DNA from 4 places in the Sphingobacterium sp. 18053 genome. Region 1 is predicted to be linked to each of the others. Evidence: riboswitches for the same ligand, from Rfam matches in the RefSeq annotation. Region 1 holds a riboswitch; each other region holds the start of a gene.
The links. Region 1 has a riboswitch for thiamine pyrophosphate ahead of GVK91_RS22810 (TonB-dependent receptor). Riboswitches for the same ligand answer to the same signal wherever they lie in the genome.
Positions count from the first base shown of each region.

Region 2: another riboswitch for thiamine pyrophosphate. It lies ahead of pnuC (nicotinamide riboside transporter PnuC); the one in region 1 lies ahead of GVK91_RS22810 (TonB-dependent receptor).
Region 3: another riboswitch for thiamine pyrophosphate. It lies ahead of thiM (hydroxyethylthiazole kinase); the one in region 1 lies ahead of GVK91_RS22810 (TonB-dependent receptor).
Region 4: another riboswitch for thiamine pyrophosphate. It lies ahead of thiS (sulfur carrier protein ThiS); the one in region 1 lies ahead of GVK91_RS22810 (TonB-dependent receptor).

Region 1 covers NZ_CACSJW010000010.1:180,503-187,985, reverse strand. The annotation lists gene GVK91_RS22810 (TonB-dependent receptor) at 1-1,727, opposite strand, end outside; TPP riboswitch at 1,782-1,907, opposite strand; gene GVK91_RS22805 (amidohydrolase family protein) at 2,136-3,311, shown strand; gene GVK91_RS22800 (acylphosphatase) at 3,430-3,711, shown strand; gene GVK91_RS22795 (lipopolysaccharide biosynthesis protein) at 3,756-5,225, shown strand; gene dusB (tRNA dihydrouridine synthase DusB) at 5,293-6,288, opposite strand; gene GVK91_RS22785 (outer membrane beta-barrel family protein) at 6,355-7,483, opposite strand, start outside.
Region 2 covers NZ_CACSJW010000004.1:316,165-323,647, reverse strand. The annotation lists gene fabG (3-oxoacyl-[acyl-carrier-protein] reductase) at 1-170, opposite strand, end outside; gene GVK91_RS11215 (malate:quinone oxidoreductase) at 683-2,182, shown strand; TPP riboswitch at 2,197-2,341, shown strand; gene pnuC (nicotinamide riboside transporter PnuC) at 2,397-3,014, shown strand; gene GVK91_RS11205 (acyl-CoA dehydrogenase) at 3,001-4,080, shown strand; gene GVK91_RS11200 (DUF6796 family protein) at 4,293-5,021, opposite strand; gene GVK91_RS11195 (SusC/RagA family TonB-linked outer membrane protein) at 5,761-7,483, shown strand, end outside.
Region 3 covers NZ_CACSJW010000003.1:49,036-56,518, reverse strand. The annotation lists gene GVK91_RS07355 (DUF2807 domain-containing protein) at 1-9, opposite strand, end outside; gene tenA (thiaminase II) at 250-906, opposite strand; gene thiD (bifunctional hydroxymethylpyrimidine kinase/phosphomethylpyrimidine kinase) at 893-1,732, opposite strand; gene thiE (thiamine phosphate synthase) at 1,729-2,361, opposite strand; gene thiM (hydroxyethylthiazole kinase) at 2,351-3,154, opposite strand; TPP riboswitch at 3,237-3,329, opposite strand; gene GVK91_RS07330 (VanW family protein) at 3,393-4,235, opposite strand; gene GVK91_RS07325 (hypothetical protein) at 4,360-5,598, opposite strand; gene GVK91_RS07320 (dienelactone hydrolase family protein) at 5,644-6,387, opposite strand; gene GVK91_RS07315 (NAD(P)-dependent oxidoreductase) at 6,506-7,351, opposite strand; gene GVK91_RS07310 (Crp/Fnr family transcriptional regulator) at 7,412-7,483, opposite strand, start outside.
Region 4 covers NZ_CACSJW010000008.1:19,194-26,676, forward strand. The annotation lists gene GVK91_RS18670 (DMT family transporter) at 1-302, opposite strand, end outside; gene GVK91_RS18675 (PLP-dependent aminotransferase family protein) at 414-1,829, shown strand; gene GVK91_RS18680 (alpha-L-rhamnosidase) at 1,893-4,529, opposite strand; TPP riboswitch at 4,690-4,785, shown strand; gene thiS (sulfur carrier protein ThiS) at 4,845-5,051, shown strand; gene thiC (phosphomethylpyrimidine synthase ThiC) at 5,098-6,912, shown strand; gene GVK91_RS18695 (thiamine phosphate synthase) at 6,909-7,483, shown strand, end outside; gene GVK91_RS18700 (thiamine phosphate synthase) at 7,472-7,483, shown strand, end outside.

The DNA.
Region 1 (7,483 bases):
GGTTCTTTCTGTGCAAAGGCATAAGAAGCGTATACATTTGAATGGTCATTTAGCAAATAAGTTGCACCAGCTTTAGGGTTTAAGAAATTAAACTTAGGATGATAATTATAATTTTTCACCTTATCATCATCACCATACATGTGGTAATCTACATTCCGATATTGAATATCGGCCATTAATATCCACTTATCTAGTTTATAATCGACCTTTAAGAAATTACTGAAATCATTTTTTTGTGATTTCCCGAAGTAATATTTATCGTCAAGAAAACCTGTTGATGCATATTGTGCCCAAATCACCTGGCCATAATGTTTTCCTTTGTATTGATTATAAGCTCCACCCCAAGTAATTTCAAGCTGATCATTCGGTCTGTAATTTAGGGCATAGGTCATGCCATAAAAATAATTATCAAGCCATCTCCTGCGGACGAGATCTGTTTTTTGTATGGTATCTTTACCAATGATGACGTTAGGCAAACCGTATTTACTTAGTTTATCTCCGGGTCTCATTTCTTCATAGTAACCATAACCTCTTGTATAGTGTAGGGCTGTATTGAGCGTCAATTTGTCGTTCAGGATATTGGTATAATGAAGTTGATGATGTTTCTGCGTATAATTATCTGTTTGATTTTGATACGTATATAGATTATAATCCCGGCCGGCGTTCATGAAACGATCCTTCTCTGCGCCCGAGATTTCGAGTGCATTATCTGCATAGTCATCCATGCGTGATCGATCGCCAGTAATCAATGGTTCGGGAACGCCATTCCAGGCTTGATATGTCTTTTCTTTTCCCCAGAATACAATTCCTTTTAAAATATGTTTCTTGCCATAATAACCTCCGTCCACATAAAAAGATTGTAAGTCTGAACTACCTCTTTCGATATAACCATCGCTACTGATTCGAGATAATCTGGCATTGAAGGCAAATTTGTCGTTAATTAGCCCGGTACCTACCTTGACTGTATTTTTCCAGGTATTGTAGGAGCCAAATGAATTGTTGAGCTCTGCGTAAGGGGTTTCGACTAACGTATTGGACTGAATATTTAATGAGGCTCCAAATGATCCGGCACCATTCGTCGAAGTCCCAATACCACGCTGAACTTGGATGCTCTCGGTAGAAGAGGCAAAGTCGGGAAGGTTTACAAAAAATGAACCCATGCTCTCCGCATCATTTAAAGGGATTCCATTTAATGTTACGTTGATTCGTTGATTATCCGATCCCCTGATTGTCATTCCGGTATAACCTATACCTGCACCGGCATCGGAATTGACCTGCACGGATGGAGTCTGATTTAAAAGGAATGGAATATCCTGGCCGAGGTTATTACGCGTTATTTCTTCTTTGGAGATGTTTTTAAAGGTTGTAGGAGCATTTCTTTTGGCACGGGTAGATTGAACAAGTACCTCTTCCATTTGAATTGTACTAGGTTCTAACGCTACCGTAAGCTCCAAATTGTCTTTAACATCCACATTTTGGCTCCATGTTTTATATCCAAGAGAAGATACCTGGATCTGGTGCTTACCTGTATTGATACGATATAGTTTAATCAGTCCATTTTTGTCCGATTGGCCAGCGAAGGATGCTTGTCCATCTATGGATATGGAAACATACTGTAAGGGGGTCTGATTAGTATTGTCTACAGCTTTAATTGTCAGATTTTGTTGCGCAATGGCAATTTGGCTTGAAATAGTAGCTAAGGAGCTACAAATCAAAAATTTGATCATGGTAATGTATTTTGTTTGAGTTAAACAAATCATAGCAAGGGGTTACTATGACCGCACTATTTAACTAACCTCTCCCTACGCCAGCATTATCTGGATCAGGTGTACAGAATTTAATCTGTTGGGTATAATCTCAGCCTTTATTTGTGTTCCTGACAAAACAAGGCACCCCTATTCGATGCTGCGAATATATAAATTTAAAATTGAAATGAAGTATAAAGAAGTAATTTATGACAAATGGAAAAGAGTGGATTTGCGGTATTATTTCTTTTTGGTTAAAAATTTGTGCAAATTGTTGTTTTTGGTATTTATTGTTCTTTTTAGGTACCTTGGCATGAATTTTTCTACTAGAGGTATGTATTCATACAGGTCAAAAAATTTTAGTTACTAAATTGATAGTGAGGAGATAAAATGTTAAAATATTTAAGCGCTAATTATATTCTGCCGATTACTTCAATGCCAATAAAAGACGGTATTGTTTCGGTAGATGAGGAGGGGGTAATTCAAGGTATCTATGACCCAACTTCATTTACACCTTCAGATAAAACGAAGGTTGAGAGATATGAAGGAGTGATAATTCCAGGTTTTATCAATGCACATTGCCACATTGAATTGTCGCATATGAAAGGTATTGTTCCTAAAGGTACGGGGCTTCCGAGCTTTCTCAGTAAGGTGATGACAACGCGGTCGGCATCGATGAAAAAAATAGATGACGCTATGGCCAAAGCCGATCGAGATATGTACGAAAATGGTATTGTCGCAGTCGGAGATCACGCCAACACTGATAATTCTTCAAAATTGAAGGAAGATTCACAGATATTATATCACACATTTGTGGAGGTGCTCGGAATTGAACCTGAAGAAGCTGACTTTAAGTTAAAGGAGGCTAAATCGTTGACCCAAGAGTTTAGGAATGGGCATGTATCCATTACTCCGCACGCTCCCTATTCTTGTTCGAAGGTCCTTTTTAAGAAATTCAAGAAGATGGTTCCGGAAACAAATATTATCAGTATTCACAATCAAGAAAGTGAAGAGGAGAATAAACTGTTCCGTTATAAAATGGGTGAGTTCTTGGACTTTTATAAAAGTATAGGAAAAAATGCTGATGCGATTAAGGCGCAGGCAAGAAATTCGATTCAGTCTTATCTTCCTTATTTGCCTTATCCAAATAAATTATTGTTGGTTCATAACACCTATACCTCTCTTAAAGATTTGGATTTTGTAGAGCGTATGGATCGTGATGTGATGTGGTGTCTCTGTCCAAAAGCCAACCTTTATATTGAGGGAACATTACCAAAGGTTCAGAATTTTATGAATGCCGGACAGCGTTTGGTAATCGGAACGGACAGTTTAGCTTCAAACGATACATTGTCCATTTTGGAGGAGCTAAAGGTATTGCATGCGCACTTTGAGGATCTGGATTTCTTGCAGACTATTCAATGGGCTACAATCAATGGTGCTATCGCGTTGAACATTGAGAATGAATTTGGCTCACTTGAAGTGGGTAAAAAACCTGGGATTGTGTTGTTGCAAGGTATGGAACACATGCGCCTAAATGAAGATGTTAAGGTAAAACGTTTAGCGTAGTATTTAATTCCCCAAAACTTCTGTACTTTTGCTCTTATTGAACCGTCCATGACTATAATAACGAAACTATAGTCATGGTAAGTTCCATCTGACCGATGGAAGAAAAAATAAGTTACAGATGAAACATTTGAATATTTCAATAAGAGGTAAAGTACAGGGGGTCTTTTTTAGATTGACAACCAAGGCGGTTGCAGATCAAGTCGGTGTTAGAGGCTTTGTTGTCAATTTAAAAGATGGTTCTGTCTATATAGAGGGCGAGGGCGACGATTTTGCACTAGATTCACTGTTGGAGTTCTGCCAAGAAGGACCCGAGGGTGCAATCGTTGAAAGTGTTGAGGTAAAGGAAGGCGAAATGAAGGGCTTTTCCAATTTTGAAGTAGTTAAAAGAGTTCAATCTTAAGCCGTTTCGCCTTGTCAGTACTTAAAAAATTCGCCGGACAGACCATGATTTATGGCCTGAGTACGATTATAGCCCGTATGCTGTATTTCGTCATGACGCCATTGTATGTCCTCAAATATCCACCTGCGTCCTACGGAATATTTACTAATATGTACGCCTGGGCATCCATGATCAATGCCGTTTTGGCATTTGGAATGGAAACAACTTTTTTTAGGTTTCTCCAAAAAGTCGAAGAAAAGGATAAAAAGCAGGTTTTCAATAACAGTTTTATCGTCATTGCCTCTTTGGCAACATTATTTTTTATTACGGCCATAGTCTTTGCTGGCACTATTGGTAGCTGGTTGAATAAGGGAACTTACAATGCCGATTACGAGAGCTATGTGAAGTATTTCGCCCTCATATTGGCATTGGATGCTTTAGCTATTGTTCCTTTTGCGAAATTGAGATCGGAGGGAAGGCCTATTCGATTTGGTGCTATTAAATTGGCCAACATCGGTATTATGGTTATTCTTAACCTATTCTTTATTGCGCTAGTTCCCTATCTGATAAAAGATGGTGGTACTTTGGGTAATTGGTGTTCCGGTTGGTATAGAAATGAATGGATAGGTTATGTATTTATTTCTAATATTGTGGCAAGTGCAGCAACCTTTCTATTGCTCCTTCCTGAAATGAGGGGTTTCTATTTTAAACCGGAAAAGCAGCTAATCTTAAAGATGCTATCGTATAGCTTTCCGATTTTAATTGCCAATATTTCTTATATCATCAACGAAAATTTAGATAAAATTGTGTTGCCAATCTACCTGCCTAAGGATATTGGGGATCGCGATTTGGGGATCTATGGAGCCGTTGGAAAATTAGCAATGTTTCTGAGCATTTTTGTTCAGGCTTTTCGATTGGGGGCCGAACCATTTTTCTTTTCTTATGCAAAAAATGCCAATGCAAAGAAGACCTATGCGTTGATTATGGAATATTTCGTAATTGCCATGATGTTAGTTATGCTGGGGATTACAGCGAATATTGACTGGCTGAAGTATTTTATTAAAGGAAATGTGGAAACTCGTGACTTATATTGGTCTGGACTTTTTATCGTTCCGCTATTACTATTCAATTATGTCCTGCTGGGTATTTATATGAATCTCTCCGTATGGTATAAGCTTTCCGATCAAACGCGGTACGCATTGTATATTTCATTGGTAGGGGCAGGAATAACCATCGTTGCAAATTATTACCTGATCCCGAGGTACAGTTATGTTGGAGCATCAATAGTCACATTTCTAGCCTACTTTTCTATGGTGGTGCTATCTTATGTATGGGGGCAAAAACATTATCCTATACCCTATAAATTGGGCAAGATCCTGATGTATATACTTTTAGGGATATGTTTCTCCTATCTATCCTACTTTGTATTTAATCATAATGCCTTCGTTGGTAATGGGCTTTTGATTGCTTACATTGGAGGTGTATTTATGATGGAAAGAAATCAGCTCAAGCGATTCATAAAGAAAGACGCTTAAACGAAAAAAGGTCGTGCTAATATTAACTTAGCACGACCTTTTTCTTTATAAATTGTGGACTTTAGGATTATACCATTTCTGCCGAGAAATTGTGTTCAATTTCATGAAGTACCTCAAGAATCTCAGCTTGGCTTTGTAAGCTGACCAACTTCATTCGGTGTTCTTTAAAGTTAGGGATTCCTTTGAAGTAATTCGCATAATGCCTGCGCATTTCAAAAATACCCAATTTGTCACCTTTCCATTCAATGGATTTGTTCAGATGTGTTCTGCAAACCTCGACACGTTCGGCAATAGTTGGTCCTTCTAAACGCTCACCAGTATTGAAAAAATGTTTTATTTCTCTAAAAATCCAGGGGTATCCGATTGCTGCACGGCCAATCATAATGCCATCCACTTCAAACTCCTGCCGCCATACCGCAGCTTTTTCGACAGAGTCTACATCGCCATTGCCAAAAATTGGAATCTTGATGCGCGGATTGCGTTTGATATCACGAATCATAGACCAGTCCGCCTGACCTTTATACAGCTGCGCGCGCGTACGTCCATGAATAGCAAGTGCTTTGATCCCCACATCTTGTAACCTTTCGGCAACTTCGTATACATTTTTTGTGTTATCATCCCAGCCAAGACGTGTTTTCACCGTTACGGGTAAATCCGTAGCCTCAACGACAGCTTTTGTCATTGCAACCATTTTATCGATGTCCTGTAGCAGGGATGAACCAGCTCCTTTGCAGACTACTTTTTTAACTGGACAGCCGTAATTGATGTCGATTAAATTAGGCTCTGCTTTTGTGCAGATCTCAGCAGACTGACGCATACTTTCAATATCTCCACCAAAGATCTGAATGCCAATAGGACGTTCATATTCAAAAATATCAAGTTTTTGAATTGACTTTGCAGCATCCCGAATTAAGCCTTCCGAAGAAATAAATTCAGTATACATTAAATCAACACCATTCTGTTTGCACACATAGCGAAACGGAGGATCACTTACATCCTCCATCGGAGCTAATAACAATGGGAATTTACCCAAATCAATATTTTCACCAATCTTGACCGACATCTTTGATAATTTTTTACAAAGGTACAAAATTTGGCATTAGTATAAAGTTAGCTAACTGTCACGAGTTTAGAGCCGATTTTTGATCTCTTCAGATCCTGTCGAACGTTGACCGTTCGAATCGCCAACCCCGCCAAATCGATAGTTAAAGGAGAGTATAGCCGTCCTACTGTCAGGGTTCGATTTCCCTACGAGCCTTATTGTTGACGAAAAGGTCTCATAACGCCGATTGTTGGTCCTCAAAATATCATTCACAACTAGCTTGACAGATGCTCTTTTATTGAGTATATTTTTTTGGATGCCAGTATATATTTGGCCGTAACTCTTGATCTGACTTAAGCCTATTGTCAGCCCCGATACGTAGTTCCCGCCGAGTTCTATAGACCAATCTTTAGGCAATTTGAATGTATTCTGACTATTGAGTGTAAGCGTATTGCCTTTTCGGCTGATCAAGCCATCCTCTTGTGGGATATTATATTCATTACGGTAATAATTTGCGAAGTGTGTAGCTGACCACCAAGCTGTCAATTGGCTAGGGGCGATAATTGACAATCCGTAATTTCTAAATGAACCAATATTCTCAGGACGTTCGTAGGTAATGTATGGATTGGTTGGATCCGTACCAATGATCTCGTTAACGACATTGGTCCTCTTTGCATAGTTTAAGGTCAAAATATATTTGCTGGCAAGTGTATAGCCAAACTCAAGAGAATGCTCGTAAGCAGGATTCAGCTGAGCATTGCCTTCCGAATAGGAAAAAGGATCTGTATATACTCGAAATGGATTGAGATCCCAAAATGATGGTCTTTGTACGCGGTAGCTGTAGCTTGTCTGCAATTTGTTTTTTTCATTGAGGGTATAGGTTAGAAATGCCGAAGGAAATAGTTTGAAATATGATTTTTCAAATTGCTCATGGAGGGTGATTTGATTACCTAAAGTATGCGTATGCTCACCTCTGACACCAACCTGTGCCGAAATTTTATGCCAGCTTTTGGATAGATTGATATAACCCGCTTGTATTGTTTCTTTGTAAATGAAATGGTTGCTTGTTGTCAGGTCCGGGACGTATTGATCCTTTTGTAAGGTGTCATAATGCAGGTCATTTTCTGTGCGTACATGACTGGCTTTCCAACCTGTCTCCAGTTTATACCCTTGGGCTAGCGGGAGTATATAATCCAACTTGGCGACGTACACTTTA
Region 2 (7,483 bases), on a different contig from region 1:
TTGGTGCCGAAAGCTTGAAGCTCCTGTTCCAGCGCCTGTCCTTTTTCGACAGAAGAAAGATATGTAAAAGCGACGTTGGCACCATGTTGTGCAAACACTTCCGCAATTTTCCTTCCGATTCCTTTTGATGCTCCTGTTACTAAAGCAATTTTTCCTTCAAGTATTTTCATCTGTATAAGTTATTTGTTCTTCAATTATTCACACTTGGGCATTTATGTCCATTTTCCACGCGCTGTCTTTCTCTCACAGCCCGTCTGTTATTGGAATTCAATACGAAACATGAACTCGTTTCCATTTGGTTTATCTTGGTTATACCACAGTGCTTGTGTTTTTTCGATGCCGTCGTATTAGCGAATAAATGATCTTGTTTTTTAGCTATTGTGTACACTATTGCCTTTCGATGTTCTGCAAAAATGTTAAAACTATATTATAACACAAAATCTTTCGATAAATAACGGTTTAAAATAGAAAAACATTGTGTGCTGACCTTGTGTTTATCTTGGAGTGGGGGAGTGTTTTCAGGAAACAATTTTAAAATTTTACGGTAAGCGATCGCTCACTTAGGATTATTTTAATAAATCAATGGTATTTTTGAATAAGTGGTTCTAAAAAGTACAGTTTTTTGACAAAAGACTTGGACGTTTACCAAAAACTATATTAAATTTGCATCAATCACAAAAACATGAGCAAAAAATCAAATAAAGAAGTTGACGTTGTTCTGATCGGCGCCGGTATTATGAGTGCTACTTTGGGTACTCTAATCAATGAATTAAGCCCAGACGTTAATATTGAAATTCTTGAGCGTTTGGATGTTGTGGCTGCTGAAAGTTCTGACGCTTGGAATAATGCTGGCACGGGTCACTCTGCCTTATGCGAGTTAAATTATACCCCCGAACAGAAAGATGGTTCTGTAAAGATTGATAAAGCAGTTAAAATTGCTGAGCAATTTGAAGTGTCTAAGCAATTTTGGTCCTACCTCGTTGATAAAGGCATTATTGCCCAACCTGAAAATTTTATCCGTAGTATTCCACACATGAGTGCGGTTTTTGGTGAAAAAGATGCTAAATTCCTAAAGACAAGATGGGAAACATTGACGACCCAAAACTTGTTTAAAGGGATGGAGTATACCGAAGATACGGCATTGTTGAAATCGTGGATTCCATTGATGATGGAAGGACGCGAGGCCGACGAAAAAATCGCTGCGACAAAAATGGATCTGGGTACTGATGTTAATTTTGGGTCGTTGACACGTGATTTGATCGCTAATCTTGAAAATAAAGAAAATATTTCGATCTCCTTAAACCATGAAGTAATCGACATCGAACGTGAAGAAGATGGCCGTTGGGAAGTGGAGGTCAAAGATTTAAAGACAGGAACAAAGAGAGAAATCAAAGCAAAGTTTGTATTTATTGGGGCCGGTGGCCACTCGTTGTTATTGTTGGAAAAATCTGGAATACCGGAAGCGAAAGGCTATGGCGGATTTCCTGTAGGGGGCCAATGGCTACGTTGTGTAAATGAAGAAATCATTAATACACATCATGCGAAGGTATATGGAAAAGCTTCTGTTGGAGCTCCTCCAATGTCTGTACCGCACTTAGATACACGTTATATTGATGGCAAACAAGCGTTATTGTTTGGACCTTATGCAGGTTTTTCAACTAAATTCTTAAAACAAGGTTCTTACTTCGATTTACCCGCTTCTATCAAACTGTCCAATATCCGTCCGATGTTATCAGCCGGACTTGACAACTTACCTTTGACGAAGTATCTTATTACTGAAGTCATGAAGTCACCAAAAGATAAACTAGAGTCTTTAAAACAATTTATGCCTACAGCTAAATTGGAGGATTGGGTTATCGAGAAAGCAGGACAACGTGTTCAGGTCATCAAGAAAGATGAAAAGAAAGGTGGAATTTTAGAATTTGGTACAGAGGTCGTTTCTAGTGCAGATGGTTCTATTGCAGCGCTATTAGGAGCTTCTCCTGGAGCTTCGACCTCAGTTGCTATCATGATCAGCCTGTTGAAGAGATGTTTCCCTGAACGTGCGAAATCAGATGAATACCGTAAAAAACTACGTGAAATGATTCCTTCACACGGGAAATCATTGAACGATGATGCGCAACTATGTAAAGAAACGCGTACGCGTACGCACAAAGCGTTGAAATTGATTGATATAGAATAATCAATTCGACAGAAAATATACTTATGGGGTGCTTGGAATGACCATGGTCATTCTCGGCTGAGATTATACCCAATAAAAGCGATTGTACCTCCTTGTACAATCGCTTTTATATACCTGATCCAGGTAATGCTGGCGTAGGGATTTAATTTCAATAAAAACGTCCGTTTTTCTCCCATAGGTTTATTATGAATTACACGAAATAATAAACAAGGCGATGACTTCTGAAACAATTTTCGAAGCTTTTATAAAACAGATCCAACAGGCCACCATCGCGGAGTGGCTAGGGGTATCCTTTGGTGTTTTACAGGTTTGGTTTTCCCGGCAAAATAAATCGATCAATTACATTTTTGGGATTATTGGTATCTTAATTTCTGTTTACGTATTATTCCATGCGAAACTATATGCAGAAATATTACTACATCTTTATTATTTGATCATGAGCATCTATGGCTGGATCTATTGGAAATATAGTAGTGATGTTGCAGCTCCCATAACGCATTGTGAGCCGAAAGAATGGTGGATAGTAGGGGGAATCTGCGCTCTCGGTTTTCTGTTGTTTTATTTCGGATTGGTACATTTAACGGATTCTGATGTACCACTTTGGGACTCTGCAGTTTCCTGTACAGCTTGGGCAGGGATGTGGTTATTGGCAAAACGGAAGATAGAAAATTGGATATTGTTGAATATCAGTAATCTGATAGCAATTCCTTTACTGATCCATAAAGGGTTATTTCTTTATTCGGGCTTGACTTTGTTTTTATTTGTTATGGCATTTAGTGGATATTTTAATTGGAGGAGAATAATAAGTGAAGAAAGATATGCAACTCAGTAGCGAAGATATTGCTATTCTGAAAGATAATCAAGCTAAGGGAATCCATCAGAAAACATTGTCGGATGGACAACTGAAACTTATTTTTCGTCGGAAATGGTTTAAGATTTGGGTTCCACCTGCATTGGGTGGATTGGGGTTAAGTCTACCTGAAGGGCTCAATTTATTGGCTGATCTGGCTTATTGGGATGGGGGATTAGCTTGGACAGTAACGTTATGCTCAGGAGCAAATCTCTTTGTCGGTTTTATTGATCCGGTTTTAGGAGATCAGATTTTCAAAACGGATCGGGTTTGTTTTGGCGGCAGTGGACAGGCATCAGGTACAGCTACACGTGAAGGTGAACATTATCGGCTCCGCGGTTTTTGGAGATATGCTACCGGTGCTCCTCATTTAACCTATTTTACCTTAAATGCTGCAATTCAGGAGGCAGGAAAACCCGTGTTGGACGAAAAAGGTGAACCACTAATAAAATCATTTTTTGTGGATCGTGACCATGTACTGGTGCATTACGACTGGGATACATTTGGATTGGAGGCTACGGCTTCGCATTCCTTTTCGCTGGAAGACATACTTGTTGATGGTAGGCAGTCTTTTGAGATTGATGCGGCAAAAAGTACACGTAGCGAGCTGTTGTATCAATATCCCTTTATGCCTTTTGCGGAATTGACTTTACTGGCCAACTTTACGGGAATGTATAAGCGCTTTTTGGATTTAATCGAAAAACTATTTGTGTTAAAAAGCAATCAATCCAAATGGGAGAAGACTGAAAGTAGAGAAGCGTTTAGGGTACTTGATGACTTTCAGCAAGATTATGTTAATCGGACGGAAGCAATAATGAATTTGGCCGCTCTTTCTTGGGAAAATCTTCATGATGGCAATGATAATGCAGCAATTTATGAACAGATAGGGATACAAAGTCGAGATTTTGTGGAATCTATCTTGACAAATACAATAAGACTCTATCCACATACCGGAATTTCAGGGGCCGCCATCGAACATGAAATCAATATAATCTTCCGGAACATTTTTACGGCTTCGCAACACAAGTTGTTGCAAAAGAGCTTATAAACAAAAAAGACTATCCTAGGATAGTCTTTTTTGTTAAAGGACAAATGAAGATTTCGGGAGTTTTGCCGATACAATTTAGGTGTTCAATTTGTAACCGAAACTAGTGCTACTATCTATGGGGATCCTAATTTGGAACGCCTTAAAAATCCTAATGGGGTGGAGATTGAATTCTTTTGTGTTCACTCAAAAGCCGTTATTATCCTAGTCAGCTGTTATTGTGATGTCTCTTTTTCCGAAGGTAGTTTGAAACAAAACAAAAGCAATAGAAAGAAAATCAAATAAGATATATTAAATGCAGCAGCTCCTATCCATCCTCTTAAGTCAGATGGAGGTAGGATTAATTTCAAAGGAAGCTGGTAAATGGTAAGAAATAGCGGACTGATCAATCCTGCCCATTTTGGTAGATTAGTTTTACCAGCAAATATAAAAATTGAAAATATTAAATAGGCGACTAACATCGTGATGATCGCTGTCCCCCATGTGATAAACATTGTTTTTTGAAAGCCAGCGGCGATTTTTAACAAATAGGGGTGGGCGACAGGATCGGTGTTATAGATTGCTTTGTAGATCTCTCCCGTAAAATAGAAAACAGCATGCCCCAAAGGCATAAGCATCACACTGATAACCAGTAAATAGTAGGTTCCCCTGGCATACCATGTATTCTTATCCAAAATGTATTGATATACCAACCAAACACCAGGTAGAAATAAAGTTGCTGTCATCGCAGCAATTAATGCCCCAAACATGAGGCGGTTGGTTGATCCTTCTAGCATTAAAGTCGCAAGTCCAACGTCAACCTTTTCGGAATATGTACTATAAAAAAGAGGATAGTTTTTGGGATCTACATCAAAGCCCGCGACATATATATCGCCCACAATCCAGCATATGGCGCCAGCTATGCCTGAAATAAATGCCCATTTTAGTCGTTTTTGGTAATTCATACGTTGATATTTTAATATTGAAATTCGACCACCTCACCGAGGTACTTGATCTCCAATCATGATTTGTTACAAAGAATCCGATGCAAAACTAAGAGACTCTTTTTATTTTGAGAGCTGTTATAAGGAATAAAGTATCCGCCAAAAGGAATAGTTTAACCATTGACTGTATGTGATGGTTTTTCCATTCAAACTACCTGCTTAAACATTAAATTGATTCAATAAATTATACCTTATATAGGTTGCGTTACTCTTCATCTTATTGAATCCGTGTATTTCTTTTATTTCTATTTAGGTTTTATTTCTGTAGAATGGGTATATGAATAATAGCTAATATTAAAATAATCTTTTGAAAGGTCCTTTTTAAAGTTTGGAGTTGGCTGTTTTACTTTAAATAGCTGATTTGTTTTTATTTTATGAGTTTTTTTGTCGTGTTAAACAAAATGGTTTTTTTAGGGTTATATAGGCAATGAATTGTATTTTTTAAGCCTGTTTAGATATACAGCAATTTGACGGAAGCAACCATGCTAATCCGGAGATACATAAGGGTATACAAGTGCCGACGAGCTGAATAAAATCGTAGCTAAAAGGTTTTAAAAGCGTAAAATTGACAATTAATATTTTGATGTATCATTAATAATACATTTATTTGCCTAATAATCTATTGCAACCGGTTGCAATTTTAAAAAAACTGCCGGTTTAAACGAATTATAAATCAAGTTAATCTATCATTATTAAACTTATGTGGTATTCTGACAAAATCAAACTGGTGACGGCTTCTAAAAAGTGGATTATTCCGCTTGTTGCTCTAGCGACCAGTTATACACAGGTCCAAGCGGCGGCCGCCTTATGCGCTTTAAAGGGAAATAGTAATTTCCTAAATTTTCAACAATCCATTTCTGGGGTAATTAAAGATGCCGCTACGGGAAATCCAATTAGTGGTGTAACAGTTTTAATTAAAGGAACGACTGTAGTAACGCAGACTGATGCAGCAGGGCGTTATACGATTGCAGCTAAGCCAGGACAGATCCTATTGGCTCGCTTTGTTGGTTATGACAATCAGGAGATTACTGTTGGCGAAAGCAAGTCTGTAAACATCCAGCTTACAGCTTCGAGTAACCAAATCGGTGAGGTTGTAGTGACAGCACTGGGTATTATGCGGGAAAAGAAATCTTTAGGCTATTCAACGACCTCTGTCAAAGGGGATCAATTTACCACCGCCCGTGATCCGAATTTGGGGAATGCTCTAAGCGGAAAAGTGGCAGGTGTGAGTGTAGCCGGAAACGCAACTGGACTTGGTGGAAGTAGCCGTGTGGTCATTCGTGGAAATGCCTCCATGACAGGTAACAATATGCCCCTATATGTAGTAGACGGTATTCCATTGGATAACCAGAATCAAGGCTCCGCAGGTCAATACGGAGGCATGGATATGGGAGATGGACTCAACAGTATTAATGCCGATGATATTGAAAATATTCAAGTATTAAAAGGTGCGGCTGCCTCTGCGCTATATGGCTATAGAGGTGGAAATGGCGTTATTATGATCACAACCAAATCAGGCAAAGGAGCACAGGGGATCGGTATCGATTTCAATAACAATGTGACTGTCAATACCATTTATGATTACCGTGATTTTCAGGATATTTATGGTCAAGGTGTACAAGGTACTAAGCCCACGACTGCCGCCGCTGCTAACGATACGTATAATCAAAGTTGGGGTGCAAAAATGGATGGCAGCCAAGCCGTCAATAAATTTGGCAGCAGTTATGCGTATTCGCCTATCGATAACTGGAAGAATTTTTACCGAAAAGGGCTAAGTAATCAAACTTCTCTAGCAGTTAGTGGAAGTGATGAAAAATCCAGTTTCCGACTTGGATTGAATAATGCTTATGAAGGATCTATCCTTCCTAATGCGAAGTCGAATCAACGCGGAGCAAATTTGAATACAACTTATAAAATCACACCAAAAGTACAGCTGGGTATCAATGCCAACTATATGTTTGAGTTTGTGAATAATAGGGCTAATCTTTCGGACGGTAATGGAAATACAAATGCCAGTCTTTTATATCTGGCAAATAGCTATGATGTTCGCTGGCTCGAGCCGGCCGTTGATGAATTTGGTAAAGAACTGCAGCCAGGGAATAATGTTTATTTTAACAATCCTTACTTTCTGCAATATAGAAAATTCAACGAGTCCACCAAAAAAAGACTTACGGGAGGCTTTAATTTGCGCTACGACATAACGGATTGGCTATACGTGCAGGGGGCCGCCACTCGAGATGGTTTCAACCTAACCTTTAAGCAGGTGCAGCCAAAGGGAGCCTCTGCCGATCCTAACGGTTACATCAATGAATACAATAAGGAATTTGAAGAAACCAATTTCAATTATTTAATAGGTTTTAAGAAAAAGTTGAGCGACTTTTCAGTCTCCGCAACTGTGGGTGGAAACAGCCAAAAAACGCGTA
Region 3 (7,483 bases), on a different contig from region 1:
TCTTTTCATTATTTTCTGTTATTAGTTTAAATTTATTGTTACTGAAAGTTTCATTTTAATTTCCCTTTTTATCGTTTCTTATGTGCTTATGCACAGGCTCTATTGTTAACTGCCACCTATAGTATAATAGTAATGCCAAAACTTTAAATCCGTTTAAAATACTGATTAACACTAGTTTTGTTCCTGAGTGCTATTTTCGTTAATGCTCATTTTTGAACATCAACTGTTCGGTATCGGACAATAGTTTGTTTACCATACCCTTCGTTTGTAGGCTGCTAACCAGAATTGATACTCTAATTGGGAAGCTGTTATAAATACTTGTCGCATCTTCTCCCGTTTTGTTGCAGTAGTTTCTGCTGCAATTTTGTCAACGTAGTTTTTCGCTTTGATAACGCCCTGTGCAAAATCTTCACCGCTATAGGTTTCTATCCATTTGGAATAGGGATTTCCTTGTGTATTTGCTGTCGATACAATGTGATCTCCGACCTCCTTATAAATCCAAAAACAGGGGAGTGTTGCCGCCATAGCGACCTCAACGCTCTCGAAAGCGGCTACACTTTTAAGAAAATGGACATAATGATGGCAGGTTGGTTCGATCTTGTTGCCATTGTCGGCAGGACTTAAACCAAATTCCCGAAAGTAATTTTCGTGTAGTGCCCGTTCAACAAGAAGCGCATTGCGACCAAATTCGAAATAGTCCAATGCTTGTTGATTATCCGTGCTTTTAGCACCTATAAAAGCAAGGACGCGGCCAAATTCTTCTAAATAGAAAGCATCCTGCTGCATGTAAAATTGAAATTTATCCAGGGGAAGACTGCCATTACTAAGCTGAACAATAAACGGCATAGCAAGTATATCTGAATAAATTGATGTTATTGAATCCCAGGCATGATCAGTCCAGTTCATATTGAATAAGTTTAATCGGATTGTGGAAGTGATTTAATGGCCCATTTCCTTTGCCAATGACGAGGTCTTTGCTACCAGCTATTGCTGCGTGTATATAGGCCAATGCGAAGTCTACTGCGCTAACGAGGCCAACGCCTTGTGCCAAATGGCTCGCAATTGCTGAAGAAAGCGAACAACCGGAGCCATGTGTATTTTTGCTGTTAATTTTTTGTGATTTGAATTCAATTATTGGATTCTTCTGCTGGAACAACAGGGATGTTAACTCTTGGCTTTGGAGATGCCCGCCTTTAATCAGTACGGATTGACACCCCTTGGCCAACAAGCTATTTCCCGCTTTTTCCATTTTCTCGACATTGTCAATAACTTCGTCTACTAAAACACTTACCTCATCTAAATTTGGTGTAATCAGCGTTGCTAAAGGAAAAAGAAGTTCTATGCAGGCCTGAATTGTATCATCGTGAATGAGCTTGTGCCCGCTGGTCGATACCATGACTGGATCAAAAACAATAGGTCCCTTATATTCTTTTAAATAGCTGCTAATAAGCTCCACAAGTTCAATGTTGTGTACCATCCCTATTTTGATTGCATCGGGATAGATGTCGTCAAAAATAGCATCTAATTGGTCTCGGACAGCGTTCGTAGGAATTTCATAAATATTTCTTACACCTTGTGTATTCTGTACGGGTAGGGCAGTTAAGACATTCATGGCATAACATCCTAATGCAGATATCGTTTTGGTGTCTGCTTGTATACCTGCACCACCACTACCGTCGAAACCTGCAATGCTGAGTACAGTGGGGACGCGGTATTTTTTATCTTTTGTCATTTTAATAGTTCTTTTAGTTGTGCACTGGCAGCTCTGGGATCTTGACTTTGGCATATGGCCGAAACGACTGCAATGGAGTCTGCACCTGCATTCCAGGTCTCTTCTACAGTTTGTAAGTTCATCCTTCCGATTGCGATCAATGGTTTTTCCGTCCTACTCCGAAGTTGTTTTAAACCCGCAATTCCCCATTCAGTAACCGTATCCACCTTTGTTTTCGTTGAAAAAATGGGACTTACACCAAGGTGGTCAACGGCGTACATTTGTTGACTTTCCAGTTGTTGCATGTCTTCTATTGACCAGCCAATAGTTAATTTATCGCCATATTTTTCACGAATAGCGAGCGGCTGGAAATCATTTTGACCCACATGTACTCCCCATGCCTCGATTTGGGCAGCGATTGCTACAACATCATTGATCACGAGCGGAATACCATAATGATCGGTCAGTTTTTTCAAGCGCAAGGCTTTATCCAAAAATGTAGCCGGATCGTCAGCTTTTTCGCGCAGTTGTATAAGATCGACTCCACCAATAATGGCCTCTTCGGCGACACTGAGCCAATTTTGAGGATAACAGTCTCGCTCAGAAATCACCAAATATAGAGGGTAGGGGAAAAGCGGATTAATGCGCATAGCGTTTGATCTTGAGCTTTGATTTTAGACGTTCTGCATTGAGCTGATAGAGTTCATCATAGAGATTCAATTGCAGGGTACCCGGGCCAGCTGCTGTTTGGGCAGCGAGTTCTCCCGCCAAGCTCAAAATGGACACACCGGCAACAGCTGCTTCAAAATATTGGTCTGTAACACCTAAAAATGCGCCAATAAGTGCAGTAGCGCTACAGCCAAGTCCTGTTACCTGTGTCATTAGAGGGTTGCCATTAAAAACTTCAACCCGGTATTGCTGTGAAAGGATATAGTCTACTTCTCCAGAAATACAGATAATGGAGCCGGTTTGTTCTTGTAATAATTGGCCAAATCGGAGGGCATCTTTACTTGCTGTCGTGCTGTCGACTCCTTTTGTGTTCGGTTGGTTGAAGTTGTACAGCGTCATGATTTCTGATGCATTTCCACGAATAACTGTTGGTTTAAGATCCAGTAGATTGGATAATAAATCATTGCGGAATGCTGATATTCCAGCACCAACAGGATCAAGTACCCATGGCCGTCCAATGGTATTGGCATGTTCGGTAGCAACCAGCATAGCTTCGGCTGTTTCTTCACTCAAGGTGCCGATATTAATGACAAGAGCTTGTGCAATATCGACAACCTCGCGTACTTCTAATGGACTGTGTACCATCACAGGGGACGCTCCTAAGGCTAAAAGTGCGTTGGCAGTATTGTTCATCACGACTAGGTTTGTGATGTTGTGTACAAGGGGTTTTTCAACCCTCAGCTGCTCTAATAAATTGATAATTGAATCTTCCATTCTTTTTACATATGCTAAGATGTACTTTGTGGCCTTGGAGGGAAGAAGAGCGATAGCCTGTGCAGTAAAGGAGTATGCTGTACAGTGGATTTTTGCTTTTCCCTACGCCGGTATAAACCGAATCAGGTTCAAAGGGACTATCTCAATTCTATACAGAATACCCCCAAAGCCAGACCAAACTTAAACAAAAAAGAGGACTTTTCATATCAGTCATTTTTCGATCACTTAGCTTGTTGAATTAATCGGCCGTATTTTGATCGGCACTAATTTCAATATACGCAGTAGGAACATAGGTGACGCGGGCAAAATTTTTGGTCAAGAGCTCTGTCTCTAAAACTTTTCCACCCTGAAACTTTAAAAACTTCTCGCGCCAAATCTCATTTTTACGAAAGAACTGATTGTCTATTTTAAGAAATTGATGTTCTTTTTCAAAGACATGATACGCAAAATCCAGTTCTTGATCGATCCTCAATTCACCTTCTAAACATTTGTCTGTGAACCAGAGATTTATTTGAAAGGTGTAAGGCGTGTTGTTGGTGAATTGATAATCACGATAGTTATAAAAGACGGTAGCTCCACTACCGAATGGCAAAACACGGCCATCGTCAGGAAAAGGGTCAAAAGAGTGGTGATAACGTTCATTGACGGTGAGTGGACTATGGATAACAAGCCAATGGATGAGGTTGGATATTTGACAGATTCCACCGCCAATACCCGCTCTTGCTTCACCAAAGGATAACTCCATGCCGGGCAGATATCCTTTTTTTACAGTGGGTAGTCCAACGAGTTTACAAAATGAAAAGGTTTCCTTCGGTCTGATCAGAATGCTATTAATCTGTGCTGCTGCAATTTTCAGGTTGGTAACTTTGTTAATCTGCAGTTGCATATTATTTTCGCCCAATTTTTTTAATAAGACAGACTGATGCTTTTTAATACGAAAGGGAAGTTTTTCAGCTGATTTAGCTGTGCTGTATTTCTTATTATCAAATAGCCAAACGGCTTTGCGCTGCACTCTTCTCGCCCATACTGCAATAAAATAGAGTATGGGATGGTGTTGACTGATCAGTTTTCTTTTTCTCAATTTGACGTTTATGTATCGCTATCAAAATTAGTGCAGAAATGTGTTTTTTACCGTGTTTCGTCGAATATTTTTTATCAAAATCAAGAATCTTATTGTCTGAGCTTAGTGCAGTTTTTCTGTTCGTTTAGTTGGTTTTCTTTGCCTGTATGTATTTTGCTGTTAACTTTCCCTCCTTGTTATATATCAAGCTTTCGTAGGTACAGTTTCCGAGATCTTTTACAATAGATTTTTGTTGTAATACACCCTCATAATAAAACTCATCAATCGTTTCGTTGGCTCGGTACGATCGCTTGATTTCGGCTGTCAGTCGATCGCTTTGATCGAAGGTTTGGCGTAGTGAGTAGTCACTTGTTTCCGGACTATCATACTGATAGCGGACGCGACTTTCTCTTTGATCATTTCTGCCCGAAATCTCTTCAGTAATTCGATTCTGTTGATCATAACTGTAAATGGTCCAGTCTCTCCGTTGATATACAAAATGAATGGATTCATTTTTTATAACCTGGAGTTTATTGTTCAAGTGATAAATCATCGCCGATTCAAATGTAGGATCGTAGGAAACAATGGCATTTGGGAGATACCGGTAAATTGTACTGCTGCTCCACTTACTATTTTGAAGGTACTGTATGGAGTCGATAAGTCCGAATTGATTATAGCATCTTTTGTTGTAATAATTATTTCCCCCGGAAAGATTGTTCGATGTGATCTCTTTGCCTTCTTCATATACAGTCGTCATAATTGCACCGGATTGCACCTCATTTTCGTCCGAAAACTGCTGCATTACATAAGTGCCGTCACATATATTCTTACGCTGACTGTAATAAAGAGGAAGAGCGGGATTTGCGATAACAGCCGCTGCATATTGCCCGGATGGAATAAATTGAACTTGTGCGATTGAGTCAAAGAAATGTGAGGCATTATATTGTGCCGAAGCTTTCTTTGACGCAATTGGTGTGCTGGTGTTTAATATCGGTTTGGCTGCTGCCAGATAGGTATTACTATCGTATATGATCTTGGGTTTTGCTAATCCATCAAACAAGATCATGGCATGACGTTGCTTCAATGACAATACGTCGATGGTCCACTGGTGATTTTTAACGATGAATGTAAGTTTTTTTGCATCAGTTTTTGTGACCAATAACTTTGTTGTGCTAAAAGGTACCTGTTTGAAAATCTCAGCAGCATTTTTTTCGTGTAGACGCATGATAAAATCGGTCGATTTATCGGACTCATTGGTGACAAACAATATTGCTTGCGAAGGACTAGCTATGGTTAGCGATTTTACTGTTTGTGATATGGCGATGGGACTATACAACAGCAATATTAACAACTGAACGATAATCGGATAAATGTGCAGTTTCACGTTATAATTCATTTGGGTCGATATTGCTGTTGTTGACTTTGCTATTTAATTTAATACTTCTTTCAAAAATAATAAGGTGTGCTCCCAGGCACGTTTAGCCATTACGGGGTTATATTCGGGTGACTCGGGATTCGTAAATGTGTGTCCAGAATTTGCGTAAGTGATTATTTGCCAGTCTGCTTTTCCTTCATTTAATTCCTTGACCAACCCATCGTAATCTTCTTTTGATACACTTTTATCGGCTGCTGGGTGCTCAATGAGTACTTTTGTTTTGATTGAACCATTGGGTCTGTCGGCAGCTTTGGATAGGCCTCCATGGATACTGATCACTGCATTGACGGGGAAGCCGGCTCTCGCCGCTTCTAATGCTCCTGAACCTCCAAAACAATAGCCGATGATAGCAATTTTCGTCGGATCAGCGCCCTCTTTTTTCAGTTGTTCCAATGCGAGCATTATGCGATGCTGATAAGCTTTATAGTCTGTCTTGTAGTGGCCGGCAATTTTCGAAGCTGCGGTGTTGTCCGAGGGAATATTTCCTTCACCGTAGATGTCGGCAATGAAAGCGATGTAACCTTCTTTTTCAAGAAGCAATGCAGCTTGTTTCGCTTCGTTGTCAATTCCCTTCCATGCCGGAAGAATTAAGACAGCAGGGCCTTTTTTTGCCCTATTGGCGGTTACCATGCCGTTGAGTTTTTGTTCACCATCCTGGTAAGAAACCTGTTTTAATTGTTGGGCCTGCGTAGTCATGGTGACCATAGTAAGCATCAATAGTGTCATAACTGTTTTCATCTGTAAAGAATTTGTTCCACTCATTATTTTGTGTGTTCAGAAATGAACCTAATTTGGAGTCCATCTCAACTAAATATAATTTTCAATGTACATTTTTTTCACTGTCGCCAACCTGAAGCTACGACTTGATGGATTCAATGATACCAATAACATCGAGCTGTCCGAGACCTTGATCGTGTGCTTTCCCGTAGGTTTCGAGTAAGGTCTTGAGGAGGGGATAGTCAGCACCGGCTTGTTGAGCCAGTCGAATATCTTTCAGCATAAGGTCTAGCGCGAATGCAGGACTGTAGTTTTCTTCCACCAATAATGGTGTTTTCACTTTTGTTGCCCCACTGCCGCTGGCACTATCGTTGATGATTTCGAGCATATCGCTTCGTTGAATTCCCAGTTTATCTGAAAATAAGATCGTCTCCGCGAGACCTTGATAGATGGTGGAAAGGAAATAGTTGATCGCAAGTTTAGCGGCAATTCCCTGGCCATTTTCGCCGAGATGTTTGATCGATTTTCCCATCTGCTCGAGGTATGGTTGGGCGCGATGAAGATCTTCGGGATCACCACCCACCATAATAATAAGTGTACCCTCAGTCGCTGGTTTGGTACTGCCGGCAACAGGAGCATCTATAAAAGCAGCGCCTTTTTCTTTTAGCTTAGTGGCTATTGAAATACAGCGTTCACGAGATATTGTACTCATATCGACAAATAATTTGCCCTTGATCTCCCTTTGGAGGATTTTTTCATATACTTCGCTGACTGCTTCATCATTGGTGAGCATGGAGAATATAGTGTCGCTATGATCGACTAATTCACCTATATCTTCTCTGATAATTGATTGCTCTTCAAAGCCTACTGCTTTAGCCTTGTTTCTATTGTAAACAGAAAGGGGGAATCCTGCTTTTTCTAGATTTTTAGCCATGGGGTACCCCATGTTTCCTAATCCTATAAATCCTATTTTTTCTATCTTCATCTAAAAATTACATTAATAGCTATCAAAATTTACGTATAGCTAAAGATACAAATGTTTTACTCATTCTACCAATACCCTAATCTCGTTGCGAAGCAGCACTATTTTATCTTCCTGTTCCAGTTTTTTTAAAAT
Region 4 (7,483 bases), on a different contig from region 1:
GTGATGTGCTGCAGGGCCAAAGCGCTCATTAAGGGAAATCCAACGACACATCCTATTGCAACGATGCATAGCGAACCCAATTGTTTTCTTTTCGGGCGTTTTTCCTTAAAAACCATCAATGTTACCAGTGCCAATATACCTGCAATCGAAGCCCTGGCTAGCGTCACAAATACGGGGTCAAATGCTAAAACCGCCATTCGTGTTGCTGGCAACGAACCACTAAACAATACCACACCAATAAAACCGTTTAACCAACCGCTTGCGGTATTTTCTTGTAATTTACTTATACTTAATTCTGCCATGTTTCCATCTTTTACACAAAGTTCGTCCATTACAAGAACTAAGCACAGTCACAGTTTTTGATAATTCAATGGACACAGTTACCTTTGAAGACAGACATTAGTCCTTATTTTATGAAAAAAGATTATTTGTATAATGAAATAGCAGACAATATTGCCAATAAGATTAATTCAGGTGTCTTAAAAGCTGGCGAGAAACTACCTTCAGTGAGAAATCTAAGTGCTGAACACGGTATCAGTATAAATACAGCAAAAAGGATATTTCTAGCGCTGGAAGGACGTTCACTTATACGGTCCAAACCTCAGTCCGGCTACTTCGTTAGTCCTCCAAACTATTTGCAGCTTCCTTTGGCCACAGCCAGTCAACCTATTCCAATCGCCAATAACCGAGAACCAGATCAATTAATGAATAAAGTGTATTCAACCATGGGGCGCCGGGATTTAACCTTATTTTCGATCGGTGTTCCTTCGGGAAGTCTCCTGCCTACCGCAAAGTTGAAAAAAGAAATCGTTCTCGCTACACAGGAGCTCAGTGATGGTGGCACAGCATATGAGCCCTTGCAGGGCAATATAAAATTACGTCGTATGGTAGCAGTACGTTCATTGGCCTGGGGTGGAAATCTAAACGAAGATGAGGTCGTTACCACCAACGGCTGTATGAATGCTTTGGTTTTATGTCTGATGGCCTTAACCAAACCTGGAGATACACTGGCTCTTGAAAGCCCCTGCTATCCGGGTATCCTCCAACTTGCCGTTAGCCTGGGACTTAAGGTGCTGGAAATAGCCACTGACCCCATTACGGGAATAGACATTGAAGCCCTCAAAAAGCTATTGCCCGAAATCAAAGTTTGTTTACTGGTCCCCAATTTTAACACCCCTTTGGGCTATTGTATGCCGGATGAGAACAAGCGGGAAATTGTATCACTGCTAGCAAAACATCATATCCCGCTGATCGAAGATGACACCTACGGCGACCTCCATTTTGGCACCCAACGCCCCAAATGTTGCAAATCTTTTGACCTCGATGGCAATGTACTCTGGTGTGGGTCAGTTTCAAAGACATTGGCTCCGGGCTTCCGTGTCGGATGGGTCGCTCCTGGAAAATACAAGGAGCAGATTATCAAATTAAAACTGATCCATTCCCTGTCATCTACAGCGATCATCAACGAGGCGGTGGGAAATTTTCTATTAACAGGAAAGTATGAAAACCACCTACGTAAACTCCGTAGATCATTAACAGAAAACTACCAGCAGTATGCCGCTATCATCTCGGACCATTTTCCAGAAGGTACTAAAATAAGCCGCCCACAGGGCGGACTCGCCCTATGGGTTGAATTTCCAAAACACATCGATACAGGCATACTATACAACTATGCGCTTAAACTACAGATTAGCATTTCACCGGGAAGGATCTTCACCTTGCAGGATCAATTTCACCATTGCATGCGTCTCTGTATTGGCTTACCCTGGAGCAATGAACTCGCCTTAAAATTAAAACAGCTTGGTAAACTCGCAAAAGCCCTCCAATAGATTATTACATAAAAGAATAAAACCAACAGTCAAGACAACGAAACAACAAGTCGGAGCCTATGCTTACTTGAGTTTCAGCTCCAGCCTGTGTTTACCAGCCTCCAATTGGACGATATCGCTGCTTCTAACATTATCCGGTGGATAAAATGTTGCCGTCGCATTAGCAGGTATTTGGATATTATATACGATCATTTTATCCGTTAACTTCCATTCGGAAACAATTTTACCGTAGGGTGAATCGTAAGAAATAGAAGATTCTTTCAGTTCCTGGGGGAAGATGGGTTTTAAGAGCACATGTTTAAATCCTGGTTGTTTAGGATCTGGAAGAATCCCGCCGATAGATTTAAAAAACCAACCACCGATTTCGCCAAACATCATGTGGTTGTCTGAAATATCCCGTGTTGCTTTTAAATCCCAGTTCTCCAACAATGTTGTCGCTCCATTTACAATCCACCATCCCCAAGACGGGTAGGTATCTTGTACCGCGACCTTATAGGCTGTCGTTGCATAACCGTTATCTTTTAACGCATTCAATAATGCTTTAGCACCCAATACGCCTACATCCAAATGAAAGTTGGTCTCTTCCACTTTCTTATTCAGGTTGGCGGCAACACGGGCTTTCATTTCATTGGGTACAACACCCCAATAGAGAGGTACACTCAGTTCGGTCTGTGTTCCATTGCTATAAACACCCTTGGAAGCATCTAAAAATTTAGCGTTGATAGCCGTCTTAATTTTTTCGCTTAGCAGTTCATATTTTTGTTGATCTGCTGTGTATCCAAACAATTTGGCCGCAGCAGCCAAGATGGTCGCATCCACATAAAAATAAACAGACGAGGTCAACTCCAGATTGGACTGTGACTTCACTGGCACCCAGTCTCCACGCCCAAACGTTGTCAACCCAGACGGGCTGATTCCGTCTACATAATCGACATAGCGTTTGATATTTAGGTAGCATTCTTCTAATGCACGTGGGTCTCCATAAAACTGATAAATCTGCCATGGAATGATGGCAATGGTGCTTGTCCAATCCAAACCATTTGCGGTACCGTAGCCCCATCCGCCAGTTGGAATAATATCGGGTAAGACACCATTCTCCTGTTGTTCATCACGATGATCCGCCATCCATTTTTCATAAACTGTTATCCCGTCAAAATTGTATAAAGCTGTTTCAATCGCAAGGTGCCCATCCCCTGTCCAACCGTTCTTTTCGCGCTGCGGACAGTCTGTAGGATAGCCCATCAAATTGGACAAGTAGGCATTGTTGGTCGCTGTCCATAGTTTATTGACCAACGCTGACGATGTCTTGAGCTGTCCAATAGCAGACACATCACTATGCATAAAATAGGCGGTCACAGCCGAACTATCCAATGCAATTGCGGCACTGCTGCTAACCTCGACATAACGAAACCCTTTGTAACCAAACTTTGCCATAAACTCATCATCCCGACCACTTAAGGTCAATATATCAGTTTGAAAGGGCTCCTTTTCCTTATCGCCCCGATAATAAACATCAATATTGGACTGATCAAGATGCCCATCCGCCAACAACCGCTCACCATGCTTGATACGCAGCATAGTACCCGCAGCTCCTTTCACTTTAACTTTTGTAATCCCGGCCATATTCTGCCCCATATCGAACACATAGGTACGTTGGTCTATCTTTGTCACTGATTTTGGCTTATAGGACTTCACGAGCCGAATCGGTACCATCTGTTGGGAAACGATATATGCAGATGGCGCATTTCTATACTGAACAGCCTGCCAGGCCGAATCATCGTATTTTGGTTTATCCCAGTTAGGTATTTCCAGTCTTGCATCGTAATGCTCACCAGTGTAAATATTATTATAAGTGATTGGTCCCGAAGCTGTCTTCCACTGCTTATCCGAAACAATGGTTTCCGTCGTTCCATCGATATAAACGATTTTCAGTTCTAAACAGAATGTTGGCCGGGCCCGCCATGGTGCTTTATCAAAGTTCCAAACGGCCAGTGGTTGATGATTATACCAGCCATTCCCCAAAACAACGCCAATGGCGTTCTCTCCTTTTTGAAGCTGCTGGGTTACGTCCGTCACGACATACAATGTGCGTCGGTCAAATCGAGTATACATTGGATCCAGACGATGGTCGCCAACGCGCTGGCCATTAATGGAAAGTTCATATAATCCTGCTGCGGCAATATACGCGCGGGCAGATTTTACCTGCTTATTTGCCTTAAATTCTGTTCTAAAATAAGGCGTTTCCCGCGCATGAATATCCTTATTGTCGCTGATCCATTTTCCTTTCCAAAGGTCCATTCCCATCATTCCTGTTTCGAAAGATGCTATTTCAGAACGTGTTGATACACCATCCTTATCCCATACTTTAACCCTCCAGAAGTACTTAGTCTGTGGCTTTAACTGTGTGCCGGTATAGGGCACTAACATGGAAGAACTGAGCTGTTTGCCACTATCCCAGCTATCTTTTGTCTCTTTCAGCAGTGCCAGCGAATCTTGCCCTAAAAGGATCTGATAAGCTTGTTGTACCGCACCTTTACGTTGGTCCTCAAGTCGCCAGCTAAGTCTCGGGTGAATTGCATCAATACCCAATGGATTGACCAAATGTTCGCATGTCAACTGCACGGCGCTGCAGTTGTTTTTAGGTTGGGCATAAGTGTTGCTAGCGATACACAACAGTGTTGTCAATAAAATCCTACGCATTAAAAGATACTATTCTTGGTGGTTGTTAAATTGTTTTAGCTGATTCAAAAAACTAATATATCAAATATTTCCCACATACTGACCTGTACTTTCCTGCACAATATGTCTAAGTCTGCAAAATAAATTTCTTGCAACTTTCATAAAAATAACCTTATCTTAGTCGCAACTTTAGGGGTGTCTGCTCGTGCAGGCTGAGATTTTACCCTTAGAACCTGATCCGGATCATACTGGCGTAGGGAAAAGTGAGCTGTCTACAAGGTGCATTGCTGTGCCTTTGTGTAGCCATTCCTAAAGTTTTACCAAAAAAATTAAGGAATGGAACTTACAATAAACCATCAGATTCGATTTTTCGACCCCCCACTTACTTCACTTGAAGGCTTGTTGCTTTTGGAATTATCTGGCAAAACTCAGGGTGTGGCTGTAGCCATCAACAACAAAGTCATCCCCAAAAAGGACTGGGCTACGACAACACTTAAACCTTACGATCAGATTATCTTAATTACCGCATCTCAGGGCGGATAGCCATTCCCAAAAAATCAACCGAGTAATTCACCCAATACAGAAAAAAATGACAGCTGAAACAATTACGCAATCCCCCTTTCCAAATGCAAAGAAAATTTTTGTATCCGGAAAACTATTTCCTATTCAAGTCGCTATGCGTCAAATCTCCTTGAGTCCAACCAAATTAACGAATGGAGAGGTAGAAATTAATCCGCCGGTAACAATCTATGATACTTCTGGACCTTATACGGATGACACCGTCCATATCGATATCCGGAAAGGCCTCCCTCGCCTTCGCGATCAGTGGATATTGGATCGTCAGGATGTCATACAGCTGCCTGGCATCAGCTCTGAATATGGACAAAAACGCCTTTCTGATCCAACGTTGGATGAACTCCGATTTGCCTATGGTCATAAACCAAAAGTAGCCTCTGCCGGCAGGAATGTCACCCAATTACATTATGCAAAGCAAGGCATTATTACCCCAGAAATGGAGTACGTTGCTATCCGTGAAAACCAACGTATGGAGCAGCTCACGGCCAGTACCCCCGGAATGGATCATCAGCATAAAGGGCAAAACTTTGGTGCTAGAACACATGATAAAGCTATTACACCAGAATTTGTCCGTGAGGAAATCGCTGCCGGAAGAGCGATCATCCCTAATAATATCAATCACCCTGAAAGTGAACCCATGATTATCGGGCGCAACTTTCTTGTTAAAATTAATGCCAATATTGGCAATAGCGCTGTAAGTTCAAGTATAGAGGAAGAAGTTGAGAAAGCGGTATGGGCCTGTCGGTGGGGAGCCGATACAATCATGGACCTATCCACTGGCAAAAATATTCACGAAACCCGCGAATGGATTATCCGTAACTCGCCCGTTCCAATCGGTACAGTACCAATCTATCAGGCGCTCGAAAAAGTGAAGGGAGTGGCCGAGGACCTTACCTGGGAAATATTCAAAGATACCCTGATTGAACAGGCCGAACAGGGTGTTTCGTACTTTACCATACACGCCGGCGTACTGCTTCGTTATATCCATCTCACAGCATCTCGAGTAACGGGAATTGTTTCCAGAGGAGGGTCTATCATGGCCAAATGGTGTCTTTTCCACCACAAAGAGAACTTTCTTTATACTCATTTTGAGGAGATCTGTGAGATCATGAAGCGATATGATGTTGCTTTTTCACTTGGCGATGGTCTCCGTCCAGGTGCCATTGCGGACGCCAACGATGCGGCTCAATTTGCTGAGCTCGAAACACTGGGCGAACTCACCAAGGTCGCCTGGAAACACGATGTTCAGGTGATGATCGAAGGTCCGGGCCATGTTCCTATGCAATTGATCAAAGAGAATATGGACAAGCAATTGGCCTGTTGTGACGAAGCTCCATTTTATACCTTGGGTCCCTTAACAACTGATATTGCTCCAGGTTATGACCATATCACATCAGCCATTGGAGCTGCGATGATCGGTTGGTATGGATGTGCGATGCTTTGCTATGTGACGCCCAAAGAACATCTGGGCTTACCAAATAAAAAAGACGTTAAAGACGGTGTAATCACCTATAAACTAGCTGCCCATGCGGCCGATTTGGCCAAAGGACATCCAGGTGCACAATACCGTGATAATGCCTTGAGTAAAGCGAGATTTGAATTTAGATGGGAAGATCAATTCAACCTTTCCCTGGATCCAGATACAGCACGGGAATATCATGACGAAACATTGCCGGCAGATGCGGCCAAAGTGGCTCACTTCTGCTCCATGTGCGGTCCCAAATTTTGCTCGATGAAAATTACGCAGGAAATCAGAGATAGTGCCGCACAAGGGATGCTGGAAAAATCGCAGGAATTCATCGCGCAAGGAAAAGAGATTTATTCATGATCATCGCTTTGACAGCAGCAGAAACGATCCCTTCCGAAAAAGGGATTATAGACGCTTTGTTCAAAGAAGGACTCGATATCCTGCACTTGCGCAAGTATCATTTTACAGACCTACAAATGTCCAAATATGTGGAATCTATAGATTCCACATATTTGGACAGATTGGTCCTACATTCCCACCCTCACCTATCGGCTGAGCTCGGAATCGCACGTATTCATATGAACGAAAAGAATAGAAAGGATAGATCAACAAATCAAATGCTGCCTACAACAATCTGTTCAACATCTGTTCATGATATCGATCAATTCAATAGCCTTGATGAATGTTGGGCCTATGCTTTTCTAAGTCCATTATTTCCGAGCATCTCTAAAGTGGGGTATGGAGTGCATAATGCAAGGTTGGATCAGCTCCCGTCACGCTCCAACTTTACTGTTGGTCTCATCGGTCTTGGAGGGATAAACCAAGATAACTGTCTTATCCCGATGCAGCAAGGTGCAGATGGAATTGCCTTATATGGTACTTTATGGAAGCACCCTGAGCCAGTTCAAAATTTTATAGCATGCAAACAAAA